Amycolatopsis mediterranei: one gene and its partner. The protein of the gene in region 2 interacts with the protein of the main gene of each other region in a pairwise test. Links are inferred from orthologs where the notes say so. Each region holds a gene or a part of one and is shown on either strand. Other genes may lie near its edges. The genes, in order: dnaE and rplL.

What was found.
Region 1: the proteins of rplL (region 2) and dnaE interact in binary tests that used the Escherichia coli proteins (3 or more experiments, as listed by UniProt). The link is inferred for Amycolatopsis mediterranei from one-to-one orthologs.

What each region holds. Positions count from the first base shown.
Region 1 is NZ_CP100416.1:2,391,421-2,402,237, reverse strand. The notes cover bases 3,232-7,327. They hold dnaE (DNA polymerase III subunit alpha), read right to left. Parts: upstream 7,020-7,327; coding sequence 3,432-7,019; downstream 3,232-3,431. Other genes in these bases: ISP_RS11485 (MFS transporter), read right to left, coding at 3,232-3,332. In the rest of the region: ISP_RS11490 (low temperature requirement protein A), read right to left, coding at 250-1,434; more of ISP_RS11485, read right to left, coding at 1,863-3,231; ISP_RS11475 (FadR/GntR family transcriptional regulator), read left to right, coding at 7,364-8,011; ISP_RS11470 (amino acid permease), read left to right, coding at 8,008-9,438; ISP_RS11465 (asparaginase), read left to right, coding at 9,435-10,346; aspA (aspartate ammonia-lyase), read left to right, coding at 10,343-10,817. UniProt on the Escherichia coli protein: DNA polymerase III is a complex, multichain enzyme responsible for most of the replicative synthesis in bacteria. This DNA polymerase also exhibits 3' to 5' exonuclease activity. The alpha chain is the DNA polymerase catalytic subunit.
Region 2 is NZ_CP100416.1:591,997-602,813, forward strand. The notes cover bases 4,941-7,792. They hold rplL (50S ribosomal protein L7/L12), read left to right. Parts: upstream 4,941-6,100; coding sequence 6,101-6,484; downstream 6,485-7,792. Other genes in these bases: ISP_RS03080 (hypothetical protein), read right to left, coding at 4,941-5,184; rplJ (50S ribosomal protein L10), read left to right, coding at 5,497-6,051; ISP_RS03095 (ABC transporter ATP-binding protein), read left to right, coding at 6,889-7,792. Outside these bases: ISP_RS03045 (TIGR03619 family F420-dependent LLM class oxidoreductase), read right to left, coding at 1-376; preprotein translocase subunit SecE, read left to right, coding at 682-1,122; transcription termination/antitermination protein NusG, read left to right, coding at 1,196-2,062; rplK (50S ribosomal protein L11), read left to right, coding at 2,137-2,571; rplA (50S ribosomal protein L1), read left to right, coding at 2,764-3,483; ISP_RS03075 (alpha/beta fold hydrolase), read left to right, coding at 3,554-4,327; more of ISP_RS03080, read right to left, coding at 4,324-4,940; more of ISP_RS03095, read left to right, coding at 7,793-8,061; ISP_RS03100 (MlaE family ABC transporter permease), read left to right, coding at 8,100-8,852; ISP_RS03105 (MlaE family ABC transporter permease), read left to right, coding at 8,857-9,693; ISP_RS03110 (MCE family protein), read left to right, coding at 9,690-10,817. UniProt on the Escherichia coli protein: The binding site for several of the GTPase factors involved in protein synthesis (IF-2, EF-Tu, EF-G and RF3). Is thus essential for accurate translation.

The DNA of each region.
Region 1 (10,817 bases), 1.8 Mb from region 2 along the record:
GCAACACACTTCGGACCGCCGCGCCGCGAAGCGCCTTGGTCTTCGGCTTTTGTTTCAAGCTTTGTTCCAGGGATACCACCCTGGTTCGGGACCACCCACTCTACCACGATCGTGGGAGCTTGGTTCGTGTTCCCTGCGGCCACCCGGTTTCCCTGGCGACTTGGAGAACTTTACATGCCCCCGAAACCCCCTCGCACAGGGGGGGTCGCTTTTATCGCGCCAGGCCGCTGGCCTGCACCGATACCGCCGTCAGGCCGGGTGCCGCTCTCCGTGGGTCGCGACGACCGTCAGCACGACGAGCGCGGCCGCGAGCCCGGCGGTGACGTGGATCGGCGCCGGCGTGAACGACGCCGCCACGACGAGCACCGCGGTCACCGGAAACCCGATGGCGATCGGGCGGCACTCGTTGGTCGGGCCGATGTGCAGCAGCCACACGCTCAGCAGGAAGACCGCGACCGGAACCGTGGTCGCCAGCGCCGCGGCCACACCGCCCACGCCGTGCAGGACATGGGTGTCGTACCCGACCGCCACCTCGAGCCCGGCTCCGACCGCCGCCGCGGAGGCGAAGATCAGGTAGTGGCCGTACCCCCAGCTCATCGCCGTGAACATGCCCGGACGGCGGACGAGCCGCGCGTGGCCCGGCCGGTCGAAGTACAGCCACCACATGGAGAACACCAGGACGAGCGCGGCGACGGCCAGGGAGATCAGCGCGCCGAGGTGGCCGGCTTCGGCGGTGCCCTCCTTGAGCGCGTTGGTCGCGCTCAAGATCGTCTCGCCGAGCACGATCAGGGTGAACAGGCCGTACCGCTCGGCGATGTGGTGCGGGTGCCACGTCGTGCGCGCGCTGCGCTCGGCGATCACCGGCACCGCGAGTTCGCAGAGCACGATGGCCGCGAACGTCACGGTCGCCGTCGATTCGGGCAAGAACAGCCGGATGCCCCAGAGCACCTGGCAGAGCGCGATCCCGGCGGCGAACCGGAGGGCGGCGGGCCTGGCCTCCGGCGCGGCGCCGGCCGCGCGCAGCCACTGCCCGACCAGCGCCAGCCGCATCAGGACGTACCCGGCGACGATCACGCGGAAGTCGCCTTCGAACGCGCTGGACACCCCGGCCGCGATGGTCAGTCCGCCGGCGATCTGCACGAGCGTCGCCAGCCGGTACGGGACGTCGTCGGTGTCGAACGCCGAGGCGAACCAGCTGAAGTTCAGCCAGCCCCACCAGATCGCGAAGAACACCATCGCGAACGACGAAACGCCGTGCGCGGCGTGCCCCTCGGCCAGCGCGTGGTGCAGCGCGGCCGCGGCCTGCCCGACGGCGACCACGAAACACAGGTCGAAGAGCAGTTCCAGCGGTGTCGCGACGCGGTGGTCTTCCCCGCGGTCGCGGGAGCGCATCGGCCGGTACCAGACCCGGATCCGCGACGGCTGCTCGGTCATCGGGGCTCCCCGCGTCGGCCTCGGACGGACGCGATCATCCCAGCACGATCGGGGCGGCACCGGTGAGCACGACACGGGGTGAAGAAGACGGGCGGGCCCGGTTCCCCCTCACCCGGGCCCGCCCGCCACCGTCACGCGCCGGCCGGTACCGATGGGCAGCCCTTCCGCGAGTGCCGGACGGTCCCCCGCGGACGCCGACACCCACTGGACGGAAGGTGACCGAGTGTGTCCATTCCCTCGAACTCCGGACGCCTCGATCGCTCAAGCCGGTCACCCCATCCCCGGGTGGCCGACTGATTGCCACTGTCGGTAGCCGAAGCCGCGCAGTGAAGGCTCCATAAGATCTACCCGGTTGCTCTCCGTAGCACCAGTGTCTTTCCGCGCTCGTCACTCGGATGGAGCATCGCAAATCTGCGGAAAGTAGTTTCTCAACCGCGGTGAACGTCCGCGGCCGAAGCCTCCGCCTGCCGGGCTTCCCGCTCCTGTTCGGAAGCGCGGTGCCGTCGTGCGCGGAGCTCGGCGAGCGCCAAGGCGAGCGCGCCGCAGGTCAGGACGGCCGCGCAGCTGAGCGCGACGGTGAGCGCCACGGAATAGCCGTGGCCGAGGACCATGCCGAAGACCGACGCGAGCACGGCGGTGCCGATCGCCGTGCCGATCCGCTGCCCGGTCTGGAGTGCGCCGCCGGCGACCCCGGCCATCCGCACCGGCACGCACTCCAGCGTCAACGTCGTGTTCGGGGAGATCACCATCCCGCCGCCCACGCCCGCGAACACCAGCGGCAACGCGAAGGCCCATCCGGACGCCGACGGCGGGACCAGCTCGGCCAGCAGCGCGACGGCCAGCAGCCCGGCGGCGACCATGCCCAGCCCGGTGACGGTCAGCCGCCGGCCGAACCGGGGCACGAGCCGGCCGGCGACGGCGGCCGACACCGCCGAACCGAGCGCGAACGGCGTCACCGACAGGCCCGACTGCAGCGGCGAGTAGCCGAGGCCCTGCTGGAAGTAGATCGCGAAGACCAGCCAGATCCCGGCGAACCCGCAGAAGTAGAGGGCGCCGACCGCCGCGCCGGCGGCGTAGCCCGGGGTACCGGTGAACAGGCGGGTGTCGAGCAGCGGCGACCGGCCGCGCCGGACCACCGAGTGCTCCCAGCGCACGAACGCGACGCCGAAGACGAGCGCGACGAGGAACAGCCACCACAGCCGCCGGAGGCCGCCCTGGTCGGAATCGATGACCGGCAGCAGCACGCCGAGGACGGCGACCGCGAGCAGCACGATGCCGACGAAGTCGATCTCGGAGGAGATCTTGAGCTGCTTCTTTTCGCTGCGCGGCAGCAGCCGCAGCGCGAGGACGAACGCGAGCACGCCGATCGGGACGTTGACGTAGAACACCCAGCGCCAGCCGTCCTGCGCTCCGAAGACGGCGATGATGAAGCCGCCGAGGATCGGGCCGACCGCCGTCGAAATCCCGACGACCGCCCCGAACATGCCGAACGCGCGGCCGCGCTCGGCGCCGCGGAAGAGGTCCTGGATCAGACCGGTGTTCTGCGGGGTGAGCATGCCGGCGGCCACGCCCTGGGCCAGGCGGGCGAGCACCAGCGTGGTTTCGTTCGGGGCCGCGCCGGCCAGTGCGCTGGTGAGGACGAAGGCGGCGAGGGCGCCGAGGAACATGTTCCGGCGGCCGAACGCGTCCCCGAGGCGGCCGCCGGTGACCAGGACCAGGCCGAACGCGAGGGCGTAGCCGGAGACGACCCAGCGGATCCCGCCGCTGCTCGCGTGCAGGCCGGACTGCATCGAGGGGAGGGCGACGTTGACGATGCTGACATCGAGCAGGCCCATGAACCCCGCCGTGAGCGAGACGGCAAGCGCTTTCCAGCGACGGGGATCGGGTTCGTACGTCATCGAGGGCAGACCTCACGCAGGTTCACGGGCCGGGGATACCCCACCCAGCAAACACGAAAGGCGGGATCCGCGCGCGTTGTGCGCACGGATCCCGAAGCCTCACGTAGAGGCGGTGATGCCCCGGATGCCCTTGAGCTCGCCGATCAGCATGGAGCTGACCTTGACCGGGTAGTCGTACAGCGCGAAGACCGTCTGGTTCTTGCCCACCAGCTTGAGGTGCACCGGGGTCTCGCCCTTGTGGGCCAGCAGCGTGGACCGCAGCTCGCTCACCACCGCCTGGTCGATCTTCTCCGCCGCCGCGAGCAGCACCAGCGGCGGCTCGTCGTCGCCGTTGCCGGTGCCGACCTCGGACAGGTCGAGCGTGGCCAGGCCGCCGCCGAAGATCGACATCTTGTCTTCGCGCCAGTTGACCCGGCCCTTGACCAGGACCGCGTTGTCCTCGATCAGCTCACCGGCGAACAGCGCGTACGACTTCGGGAAGAACAGCACCTCGAGCGAGGCGTCCATGTCCTCGACCGTGCAGATCGCCCAGGGCTCGCCCTTCTTGTTGACCCGCCGCTCGAGCGAGGTGATCAGCCCGGAGATCACCAGCTCGCCTTCCTTCGGCGGATCGTTGAGGATGCTCGCGATCGGCTTCGGGGCGTGTTTGCGCAGGATCCGCTCGGCGCCGTCCAGCGGGTGCGCCGAGACGTACAGGCCGAGCATCTCGCGCTCGTAGGCGAGCAGCTGCTTGCGCGGGTACTCCTCCTCGCCGAACTTCAGGTGCGCGAGCGGGGACGACGAGGGCGCCGCCTCCCCCTCGTCGCCGCCGAAGCCGAACAGGTCGAACTGGCCCATCGCCTCCTGGCGCTTGAGCGGGACGACGGCTTCGACCGCGTCCTCGTGGACCTGGATCATCGACAGCCGCGTGTGGCCGAGTGAGTCGAACCCGCCCGCCTTGATCAGCGACTCGATGACCCGCTTGTTGCAGGCCACGAGCTCGGACTTGTCGAGGAAGTCGGTGAAGGAGGCGTACTTGCCCTTCTCCTCGCGGGTCTTGATGATCGACTCGACGACGTTCGCGCCGACGTTGCGGACCGCGCCGAGGCCGAAGCGGATGTCGTCCCCGACGGCCGCGAAGCGCAGGGCCGATTCGTTGACGTCCGGCGGCAGCACCTTGATGCCGAGCCGGCGGCACTCGGACAGGTAGACCGCCGACTTGTCCTTGTTGTCGCCGACCGACGTGAGCAGGGCGGCCATGTACTCGGCCCGGAAGTTCGCCTTGAGGTAGGCGGTCCAGTACGAGATCAGGCCGTACGCGGCCGCGTGGCTCTTGTTGAACGCGTACCCGGCGAACGGGAGGATCGTGTCCCAGAGCGCCTTGATCGCCTCGGGCGAGAAGCCGCCGGGCCGCAGGTCACTGGCCCGCATGCCGGCCTCGAAGCCCTCGTATTCCTTGTCGAGGACTTCCTTCTTCTTCTTGCCCATCGCGCGGCGGAGCACGTCCGCGCGCCCCATCGTGTACCCGGCCACCTTCTGGCCGATGTGCATGATCTGCTCTTGGTACACGATCAGGCCGTAGGTGTCGGCCAGGATCTCCCGCAGCGGCTCGTCGAGCTCCGGGTGGATCGGCTTGACCTTCTGCCGGTTGTTCTTGCGGTCGGCGTAGTCGTTGTGCGCGTTCATGCCCATCGGGCCGGGGCGGTACAGCGCGCCGACCGCGACGATGTCGTCGAACACCGTGGGCTCCATGCGCCGCAGCAGGTCGCGCATGGGGCCGCCGTCCAGCTGGAACACGCCGAGCGTGTCACCGCGGGCGAGCAGCTTGTACGTCTCGGGGTCGTCGACGCCGAGGGTGTCGAGGTCGACGTCGACCCCGCGGTTGGCCTTGATGTTGTCGATCGCGTCACCGATGACGGTGAGGTTGCGCAGGCCGAGGAAGTCCATCTTCAGCAGGCCGATGGCCTCGCACGACGGGTAGTCCCAGCCGGTGATGATCGAGCCGTCGTCCCGCTGCCACAGCGGGATCGCGTCGGTCAGCGGGTCGCAGGACATGATGACCGCGCAGGCGTGCACGCCGGCGTTGCGGATCAGGCCCTCAAGGCCGCGGGCGGTCTCGAAGATCGTCTTGCACTCGTCGTCGGTCTCGACGAGCGCGCGGACCTCGGCGGCCTCGCCGTAGCGCTCGTGCTTGTTGTCGACGATGCCCGAGAGCGGGATGTCCTTCGCCATGATCGGCGGCGGCAGCGCCTTGGAGATCTTGTCCGCGATCGCGTAGCCCGGCTGGCCGAAGTGCACCCGGGCGGAGTCCTTGATCGCCGCCTTCGTCTTGATCGTGCCGAAGGTGATGACCTGGGCGACCTTGTCCGAGCCGTACTTGTCGGTCGCGTACCGGATCATCTCGCCACGACGGCGGTCGTCGAAGTCGATGTCGATGTCGGGCATCGAGACGCGCTCGGGGTTCAGGAACCGCTCGAACAGCAGCTTCTGCGGGATCGGATCCAGGTTCGTGATACCCAGGACGTACGCGACCAGCGAACCGGCGGCCGAACCACGGCCCGGGCCGACCCGGATGCCGACCTTGCGGGCGTAGCTGATGAGGTCGGCGACGATCAGGAAGTAGGCCGGGAAGCCCTTCCCGATGATGACGTCGAGCTCGATCTCGATGCGCTCGTTGTAGTACTCGTCCGGCACGCCGTCCGGGAAGCGCCACTTGAGCCCGCGCTGGACCTCTTCGCGCAGCCAGCCGCCCTGGTCGTACCCCTCCGGCACCTCGAAGAACGGCAGCCGGTCCTTGTGCGAGTAGACGTCTTCGTAGGACTCGACGCGCTCGGCGATCATCAGCGTCGTGTCGGCCGCGCCGGGGACCTCCTTGTCCCAGTACTCGCGCATCTCGGCGGCGGACTTGAGGTAGTAGCCGTCGCCGTCGAACTTGAACCGAGTCGGGTCGTTGAGGGTCTTGCCGGCCTGGACGCACAGCAGCGCCGAGTGCGTGTCCGCCTGGTCCTTGGTGACGTAGTGCGAGTCGTTGGTGGCGATCGGCTTGAGGTCGAGCAGGCGGCCGACCTCCAGCAGGCCCTCGCGGACCGACCGCTCGATCGGCAGGCCGTGGTCCATCAGCTCGAGGAAGAAGTTGTCGGCGCCGAAGATGTCCTTGTAGTCGGACGCGGCCTGGATCGCAGCTTCCTTCTGGCCCAGCCGCAGCCGGGTCTGCACCTCGCCGGACGGGCAGCCGGTGGTCGCGATGATCCCGGAGTGGTTCTCGGCGATCAGCTCGCGGTCCATCCGGGGCTTGCGGTAGTAGCCCTGCATGCTGGCCAGCGAGGACAGCTTGAAGAGGTTCCGCAGCCCGGTGGCGTTCTGCGCGAGCATCGTCATGTGGGTGTACGCGCCCGCGCCCGAGACGTCGCCGCCCTCGCCCAGCTCGTCGGAGCCGCGCTGGTTCGACTGGCCCCAGAAGACCGGCTTCTTGTGGAACCGCGACTCCGGCGCGATGTACGCCTCGATCCCGATGATCGGCTTGAGGCCGTGCTTCTTCGACTGCTGGTAGAACTCGTCGCCGCCGTACATGTTGCCGTGGTCGGTCATGCCGACCGCGGGCATGCCGAGGCGCGCCGCCTCCGCGAAGAGGGGAGCGATCTTCGCCGCACCGTCGAGCATCGAGTACTCGGTGTGGACGTGCAGGTGGACGAAAGAATCGTTCGACACCAGCGAAAACCTCCCCTAGGTGGATCGGACCGGCGCGCCCGGGTCTCCCACCCTATCCCGCGCTCACCGGGCTCGATTGTGCCCCTCGGCGGGGCCGGACGAGAGCACCGACGCGCTGCTCCTTCGGCGGAAACGATCACGACACGCGCCGCTGCCGGGCGGTCACGCGCGGCGTCCTTCCGACGCCGGACCCGCCGTCCGCGAACCGGCGCCAGGGGTCGTGAGCTGGGCCACACGCGCCGGAGTTCGCGTTGACAGCGGCGGCGGCGGGACCGAGCATTCCGGCCATGAACCTGTCTGACAGCCAGACAGCCGGACAAGGTGGTCCTCGCCGGGTGAGTGCCATGGAAGCCGTGCTGGCCCACCTGCGCGCCTCGATCGAGCGCGGCGAGTACGCCGTCGGCGGGAAGCTCCCCTCCGAAGCCGCCCTGAGCAGGGAGTTCGAGGTGAGCCGGTCGGTGATCCGGGAGGCCCTGCGCGGCCTCCAGGCGCTCGGCATGACGGAGTCGAAGACCGGCAAGGGCACCTTCGTCACCGCCACCGGCCCGGCCGACAACCCCACCTTCGGGCCCTACTCGGCCCGCGACCTCATCGAGGTGCGCCGGCACGTCGAGATCCCCGTCGCCGGGTACGCGGCCGTGCGGCGCAGCCAGGACGACCTGGACCTGCTCGCCCACCTGCTCGACCGGATGGACGCCGAGACCGACAACACCGCCTGGGTCGCCCTCGACTCGCTCTTCCACATCACCATCGCCCAGGCCTCGGGCAACCCGGTGTTCGGGAAGGTGATCGAGGAGATCCGGGACGCGCTCGCCCGCCAGTCCGCCTTCCTCAACCAGCTCGGCGACCGGCGCCGCCAGTCGAACACCGAGCACCGGGAGATCGTCACCGCGATCGCGGACGGCTCGGAGACCGGCGCCGTCGAAGCCATGACGGCGCACCTGCAGCACGTCGAAGCCACTCTGACCAGCATCGTGAACGGGGACCAGTGACCGAACAGACCCTCCCGGCCACGGCCGCCAAGACCACCGACGCGGGCGACGCCGGCTACCACAAGGCCCTGAAGTCCCGGCACGTCAACATGATCGCCATCGGCGGGGCGATCGGCACCGGCCTCTTCCTCGGCGCGGGCGGCCGGCTCGCCCAGGCCGGGCCGGCCCTGGCGATCGTCTACGGCGTCTGCGGGCTCTTCGCCTTCTTCGTCGTCCGCGCGCTCGGCGAGCTGATCCTCTACCGGCCCTCCAGCGGCGCCTTCGTCTCCTACGCCCGCGAGTTCATGGGCGAGAAGGGCGCGTACGTCGCTGGCTGGATGCACTTCCTGAACTGGTCGACCACCGGGATCGCCGACATCACGGCGATCGCGCTGTACGCGCACTTCTGGTCGTTCTTCTCGCCGATCCCGCAGTGGGTGCTCGCGCTGATCGCGCTCGCCGTCGTCCTGACGCTGAACACGGTGTCGGTGAAGCTGTTCGGCGAGATGGAGTTCTGGTTCGCCATCATCAAGGTCGCCGCGCTCGTGCTGTTCATGGTCATCGGCATCTTCCTGCTGGTGACGCAGACGCCGATCGACGGCGTCGCGGGCGGCCCGCAGCTGATCGCCGACCACGGCGGGATCTTCCCGTCCGGGCTGCTGCCGATGGTGCTGATCGTGCAGGGCGTGGTGTTCGCCTACGCGTCGGTCGAGCTGGTCGGCGTCGCCGCGGGCGAGACCGAGAACCCGGAGAAGATCATGCCGAAGGCGATCAACTCCATCATGTGGCGCATCCTGGTCTTCTACGTCGGCTCGGTCGTGCTGCTGGCGATGCTGCTGCCGTGGAGCTCCTACACCAAGGACCAGAGCCCGTTCGTCACCGTGCTCTCGCACCTGGGCGTGCCGGCGGCGGACAGCGTGATGAACCTGGTCGTGCTCACCGCGGCGCTGTCCAGCCTGAACTCCGGCCTGTATTCGACCGGCCGCATCCTGCGGTCGATGGCGGTGGCGGGCTCGGCACCGAAGTTCACCGGCGTGATGAACCGCAACCACGTGCCCTACGGCGGGATCCTGCTCACCGCGGCCGTCTGCGTGTTCGGCGTCGGGCTCAACTACCTGGTGCCGAAGGAGGCCTTCGACATCGTGCTGAACTTCGCCGCGATCGGCATCCTCGCCACCTGGGCCATCATCGTGCTCTGCCACCTGCTGTTCGTGCGCCGGGCGAAGCGCGACGGCCTCGAGCGGCCGTCGTTCCGGCTGCCGTTCTCGCCCTGCACCGAAATCGCGACGCTGGTGTTCCTCGCCTCCGTCGTCGTCCTGATGGGCTTCGACCAGACCGGCCGGATCACCCTGCTGGCGCTGCCCGCGATCGCCGTGGCCCTGGTCGTGGGCTGGTTCGCCGTGCGCAAGCGGATCGACATGCGGGCGTTCGACGAGGCGGGCCTGTGAGCCACGAACCCCTCGTCGAGCTGATCCGCGACGGGCTGGTCGAGGGCGTCCACCACGGCTCGGCCGTGGTGCTCGCCCCGGACGGCTCGACGCGGTTCGCCGCCGGGGACGTCGACACCCCGATGTACCCGCGGTCGACGGCGAAGCCGCTGCAGGCCACCGCGATGGCGCGGCTCGGCCTGCGCCTGTCCCCCGCCGGGTTCGCGATCGCCGCGGCCAGCCACTCCGGCGAGCCGATGCACCTCGACGCCGCGCTAGAGGTGCTCGACGGACGCTCCCCCGACCTGCTGGGCAATCCCGCGGACTTCCCGTTCGACCCGGTCGAGCGGGACCGCTGGATCGCCGACGGCCGGCCACCGGCGCGGCTCGCGCACAACTGCTCCGGCAAGCACGCGGCGATGCTCGCGACCTGCGAGCTGAACGGCTGGAGCCTCGACGGCTACCTCGACCCGGCCCACCCGCTGCAGCGCGCGATCGCGGCCGCTTTCGAGGACCTGACCGGCCGGGGCATCGCGCGGGTCGCGGTCGACGGCTGTGGCGCGCCGCTCTTCGCGACGACCCTGCGGGGGCTCGCGACGGCCGTGGCGAAGATCGCCACGGCCGCGCCCGGCACGCCGGAGGGCCTGGTCGCCGACGGGATCCGGCGGCACCCGGAGCTGGTCGGCGGCAGCCGCCGGGACGTCACCGCCGTCATGCGCGCGGTGCCCGGGCTGATCGCCAAGGACGGGTTCGAAGCCGTCCAGGTCGCCGCGCTGCCGGACGGCACCGCGATCGCGGTCAAGATCGCCGACGGCGGCGACCGGGCGCGGTACCCCGTGCTGGCCGCGCTGCTCGGGCTGTGCGGGGTGGCCGTCCCGCCCGGCCCGGAAAACCTCCGTTCCACCCTTTCCGTGGGGAGCACCGCATGACCACCCGCCGCGAACACGACCTGCTGGGCGACAAGGACGTCCCCGCCGACGCGTACTGGGGCGTGCACACCGCCCGCGCCCGCGAAAACTTCCCGATCACCGGCACGACGATCGCCGCCTACCCACACCTGGTCGAGGCGCTGGCCTCGGTGAAGGAAGCGGCCGCGCGCGCCAACGCCGAACTGGGCCTGCTCTCCCCCGACATCGCGGACGCGATCACCGCGGCCTGCCGGGAAATCCGCGAGGGCGCGTTGCACGGCGAGTTCGTCGTCGATGTCATCCAGGGCGGCGCCGGGACGTCGACCAACATGAACGCCAACGAGGTGATCGCGAACCGCGCGCTCGAACTGCTCGGGCACGCCAAGGGCGACTACCACGTCGTGCACCCCAACGAGCACGTCAACCTCTCGCAGTCGACGAACGACGCGTACCCGACCGCGGTGAACGTCGCGACGATCATCGCCGTGCGCC
Region 2 (10,817 bases):
GGCCCGAGCTGGCCAGATCGAGTGAGGTCAGCGCCCGGGCGAGCAGCACCGGGGAATACACCGGGCCGGTCAGCGCGCTCATCCCCAGGCGGGCCGTGCGGGTGACCGCGGCCGCGGCCGCCAGCGTCGTGAACGGGTCGGCGAAGGTGTCGAACTCCCGGGGGTACGGGTGCTCCGGCGTCCCGCCGCCCGGGTAGAGGTCCGACGGTTCGAGCGGCGTCAGGATCCGGTCGCCCACCCAGAGCGAGGTGAACCCGAGGTCCTCCGCGGCCGTCGCGAACCGCGCCACGGCGGCGGGTTCGGCGAGGGCGCCGTACTGGGGAAGTGCGAGGCCGAGCCGCATCGGAACCCCCGCCGGACGGGGGGTGGTCGTCATGGCGGACATCCTGGCATGATCAGGAGGTCGGCGGGGAGTTTTCCGCAGGCCGGCCGGGGTGTGGTGGTCGATCGGGGGGCGCGGTTGCGGCCTCTCGCGAGGCTTGCCGTAGACTTCGGGACTTGGAACGCACTACGGTCATCCCCGCCTGGATGGTGGGGACGATGGAATGCGTCCACCGGGGCTCCGAGCGATCGGGGCTCCACAGGGGTGTAGCTCAATTGGCAGAGCAGCGGTCTCCAAAACCGCAGGTTGCAGGTTCAAGTCCTGTCACCCCTGCGTAACGGAACTGGTGGAGCGGAGGAGTGGTCGTGAGCGACAGCGACGCCAGCGGCGGCGAGCAGGATCAGGACGGCGCCGGGCAGAAGCCCGAGAGCCCGTCCCGTCCCGTCACAGCCGCTGCCCGGCGTGAGCGCCGTGCGACCGCTCGCCCGGCGGGGAAGTCCGCGGCACGTGCGGACGACAAGACCCGTCCGGCCGGGAAGTCGGGGGAGAAGACGGCCCCGGACGCGAAGGGCGCTCCGACGCCGAAGCGGGACCAGAAGCCGAAGAAGACTTCCGTGTTCGCGCGGCTGATGCGCTTCATCCGCGAGGTCTGGGCGGAACTGCGCAAGGTCATCTGGCCCAACCGCAAGCAGATGGTCACCTACACCGTGGTCGTGCTCGCCTTCGTGGTGTTCATGGTCGGCCTGGTGAGTGTGCTCGACCTGGCATTCAAGTGGGGCATCGGCAAGATCTTCGGCTGACGCGCTCCGGCGCGCGCCGATTGGGGCCCAGGTCCCGGCCTTGGCCCGCAATGATCAACTGAGAGGACGGAACGTGACCTCCGACAACGGCACAGCAGCCGGTCACGACCTGACCGAGCTTTCCGACGAGCAGGTGCACGCGGCACTCGGTGACGAGGAGTCCGCGCACCTCGAGCCCGTCGACGTGTCGGACTCCGAGGTCGACGACGCCGAATCCGGTGCCGACGCGGCCGCTTCCGCCGACGAAGGCGACGACGTGGTCGACGAGGCCGCTGCCGACGAAGCTTCGGCCGACGAGGCCGAGCCCGCCGCGGACGACGAGGACCCGGTCGCCAAGCTGCGCTCCGAGCTGCTCGCGGCGCCCGGCGAGTGGTACGTCGTGCACTCCTACGCCGGGTACGAGAACAAGGTGAAGACCAACCTCGAGACCCGGACCCAGACCCTGGACGTCGAGGACTACATCTTCCAGATCGAGGTCCCGACCGAAGAGGTCACCGAGATCAAGAACGGCCAGCGCAAGCAGGTGCAGCGCAAGGTGCTGCCCGGCTACATCCTGGTCCGGATGGACCTGAACGACGCCTCGTGGAGTGCGGTGCGCAACACGCCGGGTGTCACCGGGTTCGTCGGCGCCACCTCGCGGCCGTCGCCGCTGACCGTGGACGAGGTCCTGAAGTTCCTCGCCCCGAAGGTCGAGAGCGAAGCCCCCGCGAAGTCGGGCAAGGGCGAGTCCACCGCGACCGCGGCCCCGCTCGGTGGCCCGGCCGTCGAGGTCGACTTCGAGATCGGCGAATCGGTCACGGTCATGGACGGCCCGTTCGCGACGCTGCCGGCGACGATCTCCGAGGTCAACATCGACGGGCAGAAGCTGAAGGTCCTGGTGTCGATCTTCGGCCGGGAGACCCCGGTCGAGCTGTCGTTCAACCAGGTCTCCAAGATCTGACGGCCGCCCGGTCGGCCGCAGTTCCCGTGTCCACGGCAGGTACGCGGGAAACGTAGTACAGGACAGGAAAAGAAATGCCACCCAAGAAGAAGAAGCTTGCGGCGATCATCAAGCTGCAGATCAAGGCGGGTGCGGCCAACCCCGCGCCGCCGGTCGGCCCCGCGCTGGGTCAGCACGGCGTCAACATCATGGAGTTCTGCAAGGCCTACAACGCCGCGACCGAGTCGCAGCGCGGGGACGTCGTCCCGGTCGAGATCTCCGTGTACGAGGACCGGTCGTTCGACTTCAAGCTGAAGACGCCGCCGGCCGCGAAGCTGCTGCTGAAGGCCGCGGGCGTGGAGAAGGGCTCCGGCGAGCCGCACAAGACCAAGGTCGCCAAGGTCACTTGGGACCAGGTCCGCGAGATCGCCAAGACCAAGGAGACCGACCTCAACGCGCACGACATCGACCAGGCCGCGAAGATCATCGCCGGCACTGCTCGGTCGATGGGCATCACGGTCGTCGACTGAGTCTTCTGCCTCGACTCCGTCGAGGCGGCGAAATCGCCTGGAAGCCGATTTCTTCCTTCCCGATCCGCTCGGCCCAGGGGGCCGATCGAATCGCTCAGTCCAGAAATCGGCGCGATTTCGCGCTAGCTCGAGTGGGAGAGCCCGTGCTGGCTCCAACCACACTGATCCGTTTTCGAAGTTAAGGACAGAAGCATGACCAAGCACAGCAAGGCTTACCGCCAGGCTGCGGAGCTGATCGACAAGACGCGTTTCTACGCGCCGCTCGAGGCTGCGAAGCTGGCGAAGGAGACCTCCAAGACCAAGATGGACGCGACCGTCGAGGTTGCGATGCGTCTCGGTGTGGACCCCCGCAAGGCCGACCAGATGGTCCGCGGCACCGTGAACCTGCCGCACGGCACCGGTAAGACCGCCCGCGTCATCGTCTTCGCCGTCGGCGACAAGGCCGCCGAGGCCGAAGCTGCCGGCGCGGACGCGGTCGGCACCGACGAGCTGATCGAGCGCATCCAGGGTGGCTGGCTCGACTTCGACGCCGCGATCGCGACGCCGGACCAGATGGCCAAGGTGGGCCGCATCGCCCGCATCCTCGGCCCGCGTGGCCTGATGCCGAACCCGAAGACCGGCACGGTGACCCCCGCGGTCGAGAAGGCCGTGAAGGACATCAAGGGCGGTAAGATCAACTTCCGCGTCGACAAGCAGGCCAACCTGCACCTGGTGATCGGCAAGGCTTCCTTCGACACCGAGAAGCTGGTCGAGAACTACGCGGCCGCGCTGGACGAGATCCTCCGCGCCAAGCCGTCGTCGGCGAAGGGCCGTTACCTGAAGAAGGTCACCTTCACCACCACGATGGGCCCGGGCATCCCGGTCGACCCGCTGCGGACCCGCAACCTTCTGTCGGACGAAGCTGCGGTCTGAGTCTGAGATCACGAGAAAGGGCGTCCCCGCTTGCTGCGGGGGCGCCCTTTCTTCGTGTCTTATTGACAGCATGCCGACTTTCGCGTCGTTCGACGGGCTCCGGTTGCACTACACGGTCTGGGAGGGCGACGGCGCCCGCCGCCCGGTGCTGCTGCAGCACGGTTTCGCCGCGGACACGAACGCGAACTGGATTTCCACCGGGGTCGTCGCGGCCCTGCGGTCGGCCGGCTTCACGGTGATTTCGCTGGACGCCCGCGGCCACGGCCGTTCCGAGAAGCCGCACGACGAGTCCCGCTACACCGAGGACGCGATGGCGCGGGACGTCTCGGCCCTGCTCGACGAGCTGGGCCTCGATGAGGTCTCGATGGTCGGCTACTCGATGGGCGCGATCATCGCGCTGACCGTGACGGCGGCGGACAAGCGCATCCGCAGCCTGGCCACGGGCGGCGTGGGTTCGGGCATCGTGGACTTCGGCGGCGTCGACCTGCGGGTGGTGAAGCCGGCGGACATCGCTTCGGCGCTGCTGGCGGAGGACCCGGCGTCGGTGCCGCCGTCGGGGGTGCCGTTCCGCTTGCTGGCCGACGCGGTGGGCGGGGATCGCCGGGCGCTGGCAGCGGTGGCTTCGGCTTCGCGGGAGGGGCGCCTGGACCTGTCGGCGATCGGGGTGCCGACGTTGGTGCTGGCGGGAGAGCAGGACCAGCTGGCCGCCCAGCCGGAGCGCCTGGCGGCGGCGATCGCGGGGGCGAGACTGGTCCGGATCCCGGGCGACCACATGACGGCGGTGATGTCACCGGCGTTCGCGGAGGCCCTGGTGTCGTTCCTGGCGGCTCCGCAACCGCGCTAGCGGCTGGTCGGCGTCGGCAGCGGGCAGGGCGTGGGCTCGTTGGTGTGCTCGACGATCAGCCATTGGCCCTTCGGCACCTTCGCCACGGTGAACGCGCCGAGCGCCGGGCCGCCTTCGATGCCGAACCGGCACGAGCTGATCGTGAACCGGTCGCCCGGGATCGGCTCCGAGACGTACGACGGCATCGATTCGGCGTACTGGTTCTTGTTGGTGACCTTGCGGTTCAGCTCGTGCACCGCGACCTGGCAGTCCGCGTAACCCAGGTCCTGGGCGAACTTCTGCTGGATCGGCTCGTCCATCCGCCCGCACGCCTGCGGGACGAGGTTCTGCGCGATGGCGTCGTAGACCTCGCGGACGGCTTCGTACGGGCTCGTCGAAAGGATGTGGTTGGTCTGGTACTTCCCGCCGCCCTCCTGGGCGAGCTGGGCGGAGGTCTTGCCCGAGTCGTTGGGGAAGAAGTGGTTGTACAGCCACGTGCCCGCGACGCCGAGGATCACGATCGCCAGGGCCCACGCGAGCACCTTCTTGCCCAGCCAGCTCAGCCATCGCGGCGCTCGACGGCGCTCGGTCGGGACGAGCTGGTAGCCGGGGGGAATGGCCGGAGGCTGCCCGCCCTGCTGGGTGGCAGGCTGGGAAGCGGGCGCCTGGACCATCCCGGCGTCCGGTGTGGGTGCCGGCTGGTTGCCCTGCTGAGCCTGCGTGAACCGCAGGTAGTCCTGGAACTGCTGGAACTGGCGGAACTGCTCGAGCTGCGCCGGGTCCACCGGCGGCTGGGGAGGAGACCCCGGGGTGGGCGTGTTCGGGCCCGCCGGTTCGATGTCCGAGCCCGGCTTTCCGTCATCGCGCTGCTCCGCCACGTCACCATGATGCCCTCCGGCGGACCGCAGGGAACCCCCAGGCGTCCTAAACGCAGGTCAGGGCCGGGGGCGAGAACAGCTCTCCGGACCCATCACGTACACTGGACGACGGTTCTACCGAAGACCGCTGGTTTTCCCCGCCCAACACGGGGAACGAAGGTCCCGCACTCGCCGGGCGGCCCGCGCAGGAGGAACGAGGCCGGGCACCCCAAAGTGCCCAACAACGCCCCGCGCCTGTCTGCGCGAGGGCGTTTCGTCGTTTCGGGGCTCCTCGAACGCCAGTGGAAACACTAGCCAAGAGAGGAGGCGACCATGGCGAAGCCCGACAAGGTGGCGGCCGTCGCCGAGATCGCGGAGAGCTTCCGCACCAGCTCGGCCACCGTCGTTACCCAGTACACCGGCCTCTCCGTGTCCCAGCTGTCCCAGCTGCGCCGCGCTCTCGGCACCAGTGCCAAGTACCGGGTCGCGAAGAACACCCTGGTCAAGCGGGCGGCCGAGGACGCCGGCATCCAGGGTCTCGAGGACCTGTTCGTCGGCGCGACCGCCATCGCCTTCGTCGAGGGTGAAGCAGTCGACGCCGCCAAGGCGATTCGCGACTTCGCGAAGGACAACAACGCGCTTGTGATCAAGGGCGGCTACATGGACGGCCGAGCGCTGTCCGTGGACGAGATCAACCGGATTGCCGATCTCGACAGCCGTGAGGTCCTGCTCGCCAAGGCGGCGGGCGCGTTCAAGGCGAAGCTTTCCCAGGCCGCCGCGCTGTTCCAGGCGCCGGCGTCCCAGGTCGCCCGCCTGGCTGCCGCGCTGGAGGAGAAGCAGCGCAACGCCGCCGGTACCGAAGCAGCCGAAGCACCCGCCGAGAGCTGAACCACCCCCACCCCGAACGTCTAGTTCGTTTTTCTGAGAGGAAGCCATCATGGCGAAGCTGAGCACCGCCGAGCTGATCGACGCCTTCAAGGAGCTGACCCTCCTCGAGCTGTCCGAGTTCGTGAAGGAGTTCGAAGAGGTCTTCGACGTGACCGCCGCCGCGCCGGTCGCCGTTGCCGCCGGCCCGGCCGCCGCCGCTGCCGCCCCGGTCGAGGAGCAGGACGAGTTCGACGTCGTCCTCGAGGGCGCCGGCGACAAGAAGATCCAGGTCATCAAGGTCGTCCGCGAGGTCGTCTCGGGCCTGGGCCTGAAGGAGGCCAAGGAGCTGGTCGAGGCCGCTCCCAAGGCCCTCCTGGAGAAGGTCGACAAGGAGGCCGCCGAGGCCGCCAAGGAGAAGCTCGAGGCCGCGGGCGCCAAGATTTCCATCAAGTGATTCCGGGCGCGCCAGCGCCTTGCACCACCTCGAGAAAGGGGCGGGCATCCACTGCGGATGCCCGCCCCTTTCCGTGTCTGCGACTTCCTGAGCTGCGGACCCGCCGAAACCCCTAGGAGCGTTGTCCGGATCTCCCCGGGGTCCCTAAATCGTGGATCCGGGGGCGCCCGGACCTGCGCCGTTGCCCCGTTTGGGCTACCGTGCTGCCAGTTGGCGATCACGGCGGGGTGACGATGGACCCGGGGCTGGCCAGAAAAGAAAACTGGTGAGTAACCTGTTCGCACTCAGCTCGTTGCACCTGGTTGACGCGGGTTCGTGGGCGCCACCGGCCCACACTCGCCGCCGGCGTGGGTGGCAGGGTGTGGCAGCGGGCGCAATGACGCGGAACAGCTCCTGGAGGTGCGATGGGTGCCGAGGTGGTCATCGAAGGTCTGACGAAGTCCTTCGGTAAGCAGGCCATCTGGCGGGACGTCACGTTGACGCTCCCCCCGGGCGAAGTGTCGGCCATGCTCGGCCCGTCGGGGACCGGCAAGTCGGTCTTCCTGAAGTCGATGATCGGGCTGCTCAAGCCCGACCGCGGCCGCTGCATGATCAACGGGGTGGACATCGTCACCTGCTCCGAGCACAAGCTGTACGAGATCCGGAAGCTCTTCGGTGTCCTCTTCCAGGACGGCGCGCTGTTCGGCTCGATGAACCTCTACGACAACGTCGCCTTCCCGCTGCGTGAGCACACGAAGAAGTCCGAGACGGAAATCCGCCGGATCGTGCTCGAGAAGCTCGACATGACCGGTCTGAACGGCGCCGACAAGAAGCTGCCGGGCGAGATCTCCGGCGGGATGCGCAAGCGCGCCGGCCTGGCCCGCGCCCTGGTGCTCGACCCGGAGATCATCCTGGTCGACGAGCCGGACTCGGGCCTCGACCCGGTCCGCACCACCTACATCTCGCAGCTGTTCCTCGACGTCAACGCGCAGATCGACGCGACGTTCCTGATCGTCACCCACAACATCAACCTGGCCCGCACGGTGCCGGACAACCTGGGCATGCTCTTCCGCAAGGAACTGGTCATGTTCGGCCCGCGCGAGGTGCTGCTGACCAGCGAAGAGCCGGTCGTCAAGCAGTTCCTCAACGGCAAGATGCAGGGCCCGATCGGCATGTCCGAGGAGAAGGACAGCGCCCAGATGGCCGCCGAGCAGGCGATGTTCGAAGCCGGCCACCACGCGGGCGGGGTCGAGGACGTCTCCGGCGTGCCGCCGCAGATGCAGCCGACGCCGGGCGTGCCCACCCGGATGGGTGCCGTCCGCCGCAAGGACCGGGTCATGGAGATCATGCACCGGCTGCCGCCGGCCGCGCAGGAAAGCATCATCGAGTCGCTGAGCCCCGAGGAGCAGCGCCACTACGGTGTGCGGCCGCACCGCGGGCAGCCGCAGCAGGTCGGCGCCCGCCCGCAGGGTGACGGCGTCCCGAACCAGCACCACGGGCAGCTGCCCGCCGACCAGGTGGCGCGGATCCCCGGCGGCCAGCCGCCGAGAACCGGCACGCACCGAATGCCACCGAACAACGGGCCAGGTGGCCGGTGAGCTCTCCCGCAACACAGGCGAAGATCCCCGGGATCGGCATGCTCCGCGAGACCGGGAACCTGTTCGCTCTCGGCCTGGACATCGTCCGCGGCCTGTTCCAGCGCCCGTTCCAGCTGCGGGAGTTCATCCAGCAGTCGTGGTTCATCGCGAGCGTGACGATCCTGCCGACGGCCCTGGTGGCCATCCCGTTCGGTGCCGTCATCTCGCTGCAGTTCGGGTCGCTCGCCCGCCAGCTGGGCGCGCAGTCCTACACCGGCGCGGGCTCCGTGCTCGCCACCGTGCAGCAGGCCAGTCCGCTGGTCACCGCGCTGCTGGTGGCGGGTGCGGGCGGCTCCGCCGTCTGCGCCGACATCGGCGCCCGGACCATCCGCGAAGAGATCGCCGCGATGGAGGTGCTCGGCGTCTCCGCGGTGCAGCGGCTGATCGTGCCGCGCACCCTCGCGATGATGCTGGTCGCGCTCCTGCTCAACGGCATGGTCAGCGTCATCGGCGTGCTCGGCGGCTACTTCTTCAACGTCGTGCTGCAGGGCGGGACGCCGGGTGCGTACCTGGCGAGCTTCTCCGCCCTCGCGCAGCTGCCCGACCTCTGGGTCGGCGAGCTCAAGGCGCTGATCTTCGGGTTCATCGCCGCCGTCGTCGCGTCCTACCGGGGCCTGAACCCCTCCGGCGGCCCGAAGGGCGTCGGGGACGCGGTGAACCAGTCGGTGGTCATCACGTTCCTGCTGCTGTTCGTCGTGAACTTCGTGATCACCCTGATCTACCTGCAGATCGTGCCCGGAAAGCTGGACTAGCGCCATGACGTTCCTCCAGGGCGCGAAACGCGTCGTCAACCGACCCCTCCAGACACTGGACACCTTGGGTGACCAGATGTCGTTCTACGGCCGCGCGCTGCTGTGGACGCCGCGGACGCTGCGCCGCTACACCAAAGAGGTGCTCCGGCTGCTGGCCGAGGTGAGCTTCGGGTCCGGCTCGCTGGCGGTCATCGGCGGCACGGTGGGCGTGATGGTCGGCCTGACGCTGTTCACCGGTGTCCTCGTCGGCCTCCAGGGCTATTCGGCGCTGAACTCGATCGGGACGTCGGCCTTCACCGGCTTCCTGACCGCGTTCTTCAACACGCGCGAGATCGCCCCGCTGGTCGCCGGGCTCGCCCTGAGCGCCACCGTCGGCGCCGGGTTCACCGCGCAGCTGGGCGCCATGCGGATCTCGGAGGAGATCGACGCACTGGAAGTCATGGGTGTGCCGAGCCTGCCGTACCTGGTGACGACGCGGATCATCGCCGGGTTCGTCGCGGTCATCCCGCTCTACATCATCGGCCTGCTGAGCTCGTACCTCGCGTCGAGACTGGTCGTGATCTACATCTACCACCAGTCGGCCGGTACCTACGACCACTACTTCGACCTGTTCCTGCCCCCGCAGGACGTGCTGTATTCGTTCATCAAGGTGCTGCTGTTCAGCGTCCTGATCATCCTGTCGCACTGCTACTTCGGGTACCGGGCGACCGGTGGCCCGGCCGGGGTCGGCGTCGCGGTCGGCAAGGCCGTGCGGCTGTCCATCGTCACGGTGTCGATCATGAACTTCTTCATCGGGTTCGCCATCTGGGGAACCGACGTCACGGTAAGGATCGCGGGATGAGGACGCTCCGACGCAGGCTGCTCGGCCTGCTGCTCATCGCCGTGATGGTCGGCGGGGTGGCGCTGTCCATCGCGCTCTACGACAAGGCGTTCACCCCGGTCGTCACGGTCAGGCTGCAGGCCGACAAGATCGGCAACCAGCTGATCAAGCAGTCCGACGTCAAGGTGCGCGGCCTGATCGTCGGCTCGGTGCAGGACATCGTCGCCACCGACCACGGCGCCGAGCTGACCCTGGCGCTCCAGCCGGAGTCCGCGAAGCTCATCCCGGAGAACGTCTCGGCGCGGTTCCTGCCCAAGACGCTCTTCGGCGAGCGGTTCGTCTCGCTGGAGATCCCGAAGGACCCGTCGGCCAAGACGATCGCAGACGGCGACGTCATCCCGCAGGACCGCACGTCGAGCGCGATCGAGCTGGACCAGGCCTTCGAGCACCTGATGCCGGTGCTGCAGGCGGTGCAGCCGCAGAAGCTGTCGGCGACGCTCACCGCGATCTCGACCGCGCTGCAGGGCCGCGGCGACCAGCTCGGCGACACGCTCTCGCAGCTGGGCACCTACATCGGCGAGCTGAACCCGCACGAGCCGGAGCTGCAGCACAACCTCAAGGCGCTCGCGGAGTTCTCCGACCACCTCAAGGACGCGGCCCCGGACCTGGTGCAGAGCCTGGACAACCTGAGCACGACAACCCGCACCGTGGTCGACGAGCGGCAGAACCTGTCGAACCTCTACGGCAGCCTGACCCAGGCCTCGGTGGACCTGCAGACGTTCCTGCAGAACAACAAGGACAACATCATCTCCCTCGTCGACACCGCCCGGCCGACGGCCGAACTGCTGGCGAAGTACGCGCCGGAGTACCCCTGCGTGATCTCCCAGATGGCCAAGAACGTGCCGCTGATCGACCAGGCGCTCGGCAAGGGCACCAACCAGCCCGGCCTGCACGCGACCATCGAGATCATCGTCCCGCGCGCGCCGTACCAGGCGGGCAAGGAAGAGCCGCGGTTCGACGACAAGCGCGGCCCGCGCTGCTACGACATCAAGGACATCCCGAAGCCGTTCCCGTCCGAGCCGCCGGACGGCGCGTTCAAGGACGGCACGCTGCACCAGGCCGCGCCGAAGAGCGTCGGCGAGGGC